Regions from separate parts of the Paenibacillus sp. EKM301P genome, predicted to be linked through region 1. Evidence: predicted binding sites of a transcription regulator. Region 1 holds the regulator's gene; the other holds the start of a gene.
The links. The regulator Rex, encoded in region 1, represses fermentation and respiration genes when NADH is low (regulators of the CRP and FNR family bind a similar motif). The targets are predictions, from matches to a motif close to TTGTGAAATATTTCACAA.
Positions count from the first base shown of each region.

Region 1 (3,430 bases):
CGGCCAAAATGGCGACCGCTATCCATTTCTTCTTATTTTTCAAACCTGTGCTTCCTCTCTAAGGGGATGTGACACCTAAATTAGCGCGACAGCAGCCCTTCAAAGGCGGCTTGTGCCTCATGTTTGATACGTTCCTCGTCCATCGTCAGGCATTCGCCATTTTTCACAACCTGACGGCCGTCTACCCACACATGAGCCACGTCTTTGGCACTTGCAGAGTATACGGCATGGGAAATAAGATCTGTACGCGGCAAGAAATGGGCCTGATCCAGATCTAGCGCGATAAAGTCAGCCTTATTGCCTGCTGCCAGCGCTCCTACCTCTTTTAAACCAATCGACTTTGCACCATACTCTGTTGCCAGACGTAGTGCTTCATTTGCAGGAACTGCCGTTGGGTCGCCAGATACTCCCTTGTGAATGAGTGCTGCCAGACGCATTTCCTCGAACATATCCAGGTTATTATTGCTGGCAGGACCATCTGTTCCGAGTGAAACAGTAACTCCTGCACGCAGCAATTCAGGCACTCTAGCTACACCACTTGCCAGCTTCAAGTTGCTGCCTGGATTATGCGATACCGCCACACCTCGTTCCGCTAACAAAGCTATTTCTTCGTCGTTCAAGTGAACGCCGTGGGCAACAAGTGAAGGACGGGAGAAAAAGCCAAGCTTATCTAGGTGTGCAACTGGACGCAAGCCGTAGTCGCGTACGTTTTGTTCAACTTCGGCGATCGTCTCGGACATGTGCGTATGCAATGGTAAATCGAGATCATGTGCTGCTTGAACAAATTTCTCAATAAACGCAGGCGGGCATGTGTATGGGGCATGAGGAGACATCATTGTTGTGATACGTCCGTCTGCTTTTCCATGCCAGTTACGCGCAAAAGTCACGGCCTCAGCTAGCTTAATCCGCTGTTCTTCTTCTGAACAGAGTCCAATGGCTCCACGCATCAAGCTTGCACGAATGCCCGACTCTTCAGCTACACGAGCCACCTCATCCATATGATCGTACATATCCAGGAAAGTCGTGGTTCCACCTTTCAGCATTTCCAGCACTGACAAAGAAGTTCCCCAGTACACATCCGTAGATGTAAACTTGGCTTCCATAGGCCACATTTTTTCCTGAAGCCACACTTGAAGTGCCAAATCATCTCCATACCCTCGCAGCAGAGACATCGCCGCATGACCATGAGTATTGATCAGACCAGGTAAAAACAATAACCCCTTGCCGTCGATTGCTTCTGTCTCTTCCTCACCCGCAGGCAAAGTCTCGCCAATGTAAGTAATACGGCTATCCTCCACAATCATAAAACCATGGATTACCCCAGCCTCGGGTCCATTCACGGCAAACGAGCCGTTTTTAATCATCCATTTATTCACTGTCATATTGTGCTTCTTCCTTTCCGTCCTCCAGATAATAAGCGAGGCTAAGCAAATCAGTTGTAAAGTCTGTGGCATGTATCCGAATGTTAGCCGGTGCCTTGAGAATGATAGGTGCAAAGTTCAAAATCGCTCCAATTCCACTCTCAATCAGCCTATCAGCTACGTGCTGTGCCTCAAAATCAGGTACAGTAATAATCCCGATTCGTATATTTTTTTCTTTCACAGTCGCTTCCAGTTCATCCATCGGCTGTACGACCAAAGTATTGATTCTGGTCCCAACCTTATCCGGGAACGCATCAAAAACCGCCACAATCTTCATATTGTCTTTTAAATAAGCATTATAGTTCGATAGGGCTTGACCCAGATTACCTGCTCCGACCAATACTACATTAATTTGCTGGTCGATTTTCAGGATATGGCGTATTTTCTCAATTAGATAAGAAACATCGTAACCGATGCCCTTCCGACCAAAATCGCCAAAATAGGCAAGATCTTTACGAATTTGGGCCGGATTCAAATCTAACCTCTGTCCCAGCTCTTGAGAAGAGACCGTAGCCACCTCCCGTTTGTGCAGTGCATTCAGATAACGTAAATATACGGGTAATCTCCGTACGACAGCCTCTGAAATTTTATCTGATTTCATACTTGCTCCCCCTAATTGTAACGGACTTTAAGTGTCCGTCCGTTGTGCCTCAGTCTCCGGGGCGGATTGGAGCCATTCGGCGATGCGAGGCACCATTTGCTCCGATGGCATATGCTCCATTTTTGGTCCCGGTAACGAGTACAAAAAGTGCTTTCCATAATAGGATTCGATCACACGCGTATCGTAAACGATGACGACTCCGTGGTCGCTCGCTGTACGTACCAATCGCCCAAATCCCTGTTTGAAGCGAATAACTGCTTGTGGTACAGACAGCTTCATAAATGGATTCTTCTTCTTCTGCTGGAGCAACTCGCTTTTGGCCTCCAGTAACGGGTGGTTGGGCGGTTGAAACGGCAAGCGAACGATAGCCAGACAAGTCAAAGCTTTCCCTGGAATATCGACGCCTTCCCAGAAGCTACTGGTTCCCAGCAATACAGAAGCTTTCGCTTCCTGAAAACGGCGGGTTAGCTTGCTGCGACTCCCACTGTCCACACCTTGTCCTAACACGGTAATATCGCTGGACGCTAACGCCTCTTTGAGCGGCTCATACACTTGCCGGAGCATCCGATAGGAAGTAAACAGAACGAGCATTCTCCCCCGCGTTGCCTGGGCAGTCGCTCCTAGAGAGCTAACGAGCATCTCTACAAAATGTGCATCTCCTACACTGCCCTTCACACTCGGAAAATCTCGCGGAATGACCAGCAACACCTGATCCCTATAATTAAAGGGTGATGGGAGCTGTGACGTCATTAATCGTCCTTGATCTGCTGCCTCCTGCAAACCGAGTTGATCGGTCATGTACTGAAACGATTTATCTACTGATAAAGTAGCAGATGTCAGAATAATACTTCTTTTTTTGTCAAAAAACATTTCTTTCAACTGGCGGCTCACATCGACGGGCACCGCATAAAATTGCAATGATTTACTACGGAATTGTCCACTCGCTTCAAGCCAATATACGGTTGTTTCATCATCGAGTCGTATAAAGAAGCGCAAATTTTCCCTAATCCCCGCCAAATCCTTAAGCAGACCCGTGATATCTGTAATGAGACTATCCGCCGCATAATCGTCATGTTCTTCCTTGACATCCAGCATCAGCTTGTCGCCCTTGCGCAAAATTTCGCTCAATGTTACATAAAGCTGATTTTCCAATGCCGCCGCCTGATCCCACTTTGCAGGCTTGGCTGACGGTTTGAGACGCGAAGAAAATTGCCCCGTTTCACCTGGTGTGGCATCAGTTCGCTCTGGTAACATGCCAAACAGCTTATCGCTTAGTAGGTCCCAAGTTTCCTTAACCTCTAACACAAGTGGGTACAACTGATCAATGACCGAGGCCCATTCCGTCGACTTCTCATGCCCCGACTTTGCCAACTGCTGACGTAACGAAGGCAATTGCCCATTCTTGCTG
Region 1 covers NZ_JAALFM010000001.1:117,588-121,017, forward strand. Annotated here, with positions in the region: gene HFD99_RS00515 (cell wall elongation regulator TseB-like domain-containing protein) at 1-43, opposite strand, end outside; gene HFD99_RS00520 (amidohydrolase) at 81-1,382, opposite strand; gene HFD99_RS00525 (redox-sensing transcriptional repressor Rex) at 1,369-2,022, opposite strand; gene dinG (ATP-dependent DNA helicase DinG) at 2,050-3,430, opposite strand, start outside.

Region 2 (3,430 bases), 940 kb from region 1:
ACAGCTTTACTATTTGTAGGTGGGACCACTGGGGGCTGGTTAAATGGGGCGTTATAATCGTTCGGCTCCTGAAAGGGATCGGAAGATCGAGGCTCCTTGTACAAGTCACTCATCAGTTTAATTCAACTCCAATAATTATAATAACAATATATAAGTTCTAGGGTACCACAATCTTACAAATCAGGACAGTACTTATTTCAATTTTTTAAATTAGAACGTTAAAAAGTAGCAGCATAGCATCTTAGCACTTTTTGAGATAACCGGGCATACAGTATTGTACCTATTACAGATAAATTGCGCTCCATGAGAGCATCCTGCCAAGGAGGACGGAGCTATGTTATATCGTGGAACATCCCGCAGAAAGGGCTCGCCTCACCAACGTTTACATGCAGAGACACTTCGGAAAATATCCGCCGCCATGCTGCCATTTTACAAAGCTATTGCGACCCGACGTGCTTTTGCCGTCCAATGGTCACGAGCTGTCGTTCAGGGTAATTTGGATCGGATGAAATCCCTTCTCTGCTCAGTAGCGCCATTTGCCGCCAAGCAAGGCTTAGGCACGAATGGGATCGGCTACTTTGTTTCCTTTTTAACTCAGCCACCAATGCTTTATTATACGAACGGTACGACGATTCCACCCGGGATGGTGCAGTTTACATTTGAACCGAAGGTTCATCGCGCCATTGCCAAAGCCGTTTTTCCGCTGTATCGCGAATTGGCACGCAATGAATGCTTTGCTTCTGCCTTAGCCAAAGCGATCAACAGGCAAGACCAGCGTGCAGTTCAGGTAATGATCCGTAGTTTAATTCCATCCTCTGCGCTAAAATCTGTAGACATTGAGGATAATGGATTTGCATTGCTCTTTAAGTATCCCTTTAGTAAATATCCCTATCGCAATCTACTCTTTCAGGAGTTCACTTAAAAAGGTCGCTACAAGCGTACTTGCTTAAGTTCTTCAATGAGCTCTTTTCCCATTTGTATAGCCATGTCTGTCAACACTCGGATTTCGTCCTTGGTTGCATGATCCAAATGCGTCCCGCAGCAAATGGCGAAGTTACCCGCAAACTCTTTACGCAAGCGAACTGCAATTTCTTCAGTAATATAAAATTCCTTGTGATTTTGCAATTGCACGGTTTGAATCGGCTCAAGCCTAGCCCCTGCTGTAATCGTCCCCAAGTGAGGCTGATCACCGCCTGATATGAGCACAACGATATCTTCTCCCATAAAATAGGCATCGAGTACAAGACGGATACGTCCGCTTTCTTTTTCCAAATGAATCATATGATCCTCTCCTGCTAAAAAATATTATTGTGAAACGATTCACTTTATAGAGTACTATTCATTGTATCGCTTCCTAAACTGTTGGACAAATTCAAAAAGGCCCACAGCAGCCTCTATTAACAGTGGCTTGCTGTGGGCCTGCATTGCATTCTAAAAAATCTTCTATCCCCTGCTCTTACTTGCTGTTAACGGATCGTGATGGTGTGCACTGCCTTACCGTTTGCGCCGTCATTATCCGTCACTGTTAGCTCCACGGTATACGTTCCGGCTGTGGTGAATTTATGCTTCACTTTCGAACCAACCGCCGTATCGCCATCGCCAAAATTCCAACTGTAGCTGACGATCTCACCATCTGCATCACGGGAGGCTTTGGCGTTAAATTGTACATTTTTGTTCTTCTTGGCTGAGTCATTCGCCTGGATAATAGCTACCGGCTTTTCATTCGATGTAGGTGGATTCGGACCAGGGCCCTCTCCTCCACCATGGGTTACATACAATCTTCCCGGCGCCTCCGTTTCCACTTCATTCCCCGCTGCATCCCTTACCCGGATCACGATGACTCCGCCTTCCAGGTTCAGAGAAGATGAAGTGAGATAAATACCTTCATAGTGACCTGATGAAGTTTCATTTAATGGAATTTCATTACGGGCCAAAGTGGACAGGTTAAAGGGCAACTCCACATGGAAGGATGCCTCCAAACCAGATGCACTGTCAAAAGATACCCGTACCGGCTGCCCTGGAGTGATACGTACATCCTCAGCAGGACTAATATTTTCAAGTTTCGGCAGCGCTGTATCGACATACACCGAGCGTGTAACACTCGTTTCGTTTTCGGCAAGATCTTTGGCCGTTACCGTAATTTGGTTTTCACCTTCGTTGATAAGCAAACGTTTGTTAAAGCTGCCGTCGCTTCCGAATTCAGCAGGCTCGCCGTTAATCGTCAATTCACTAAGGAACTCGTCATACACCGTACCGGTTACACTGACCACACCTGCGTTCGTACGTGCTCCCTCACCAGGCGAAGTCAGGATCAGACCCGGTTTAGTCTGATCGAGCGTTACAACCACCGGCTCGGAACGATCCGTTACTTTGCCGTATACCGCTGCTTGAACACTTAGCGGATTAGCACCTGGCTGAAGATCGACCGCCAAACTGAATTGACGATCCTTCACTTTCGTTGTGCCAGCCAACTCTTTGCCGTTAAAGAGCTGAATATCAGCCCCTTCTGCCGGAGAAGTTCCTGTTACGGTAATCGTATCCTCCTGCGTATACGTTGCCTTCGTAGGAGTTGTAATCGTTGGAGCGTTGACCGGATATCTGACGATCGCCCGGATCATGTAGTTCCCTTCCTCTTCAGGGGATTGGCTCCATGTGCCGCTTACACCTTGCCAGCTACGAAGCGCATTGGGGCTGTTTTCATCTGTAGCAAGGCCCGGCGACTGTGTGCCTACCGCAGACTGTGTATATACAATATAGAAATCGCCTTGAACCGTCACCGGCTCTGGAAGCTGTACCGTCGTCCATTGTGTCTCATCCCGTACAGCTGTTCCGTCGAATGGACCAGCCAATAGACGTCCAGGTGCTCCTGCTGCACCGGAGGCGTCATAGACAGAATATTGGAATGCTGTTCCTCCCGGATTCGGGAAAGCAGAGTTCCAGAACAACAGTGATGCTCCTGTCACCTGTGCCACTTCCGACTCAGGTGTCATTCTCACTGCCCATGAATTGCCTGCCGCGTTAAAGGCTCTGGCATTTTCTCCTGTACCGTCATCATAGGCGATGCCTCCTTGAAAACCGATGAAAGGCTTCAACGTGACATTCGCTTCTACACTGCCGTTTGGAGGAGCCGTAACGGAAATACTGTCACTATAGTAATTTTCGGCTGCGATGGACAATGTGTATGTTCCTTCCAGCACGTCCAGCGTAAATTCTCCAGCCTCATTCGTCTCTGCAGGAGCAATACGTGCATCCTCCAGCACCAATACTTTCGCTTTTTGGATCGGTTCACCAGATTGCTTGTCGGTGATGACCCCGTGAATCGTACCGTGTGGGACAGCCTGGAGACTAAAGTTTGCTCTGATGACTTTGTTATTTTCAATCGTAACTGCTTTCGTCTGAGGCACGTAACCGTAGGCTTCGGCCTTCAGCG
Region 2 covers NZ_JAALFM010000001.1:1,055,646-1,059,075, forward strand. Annotated here, with positions in the region: gene HFD99_RS04745 (DUF4190 domain-containing protein) at 1-113, opposite strand, end outside; gene HFD99_RS04750 (hypothetical protein) at 335-922, shown strand; gene lpdD (prenylated flavin chaperone LpdD) at 931-1,281, opposite strand; gene HFD99_RS04760 (S8 family serine peptidase) at 1,467-3,430, opposite strand, start outside.
Region 2: the regulator Rex is predicted to act here: its motif matches at 1,309-1,326, upstream of lpdD (prenylated flavin chaperone LpdD).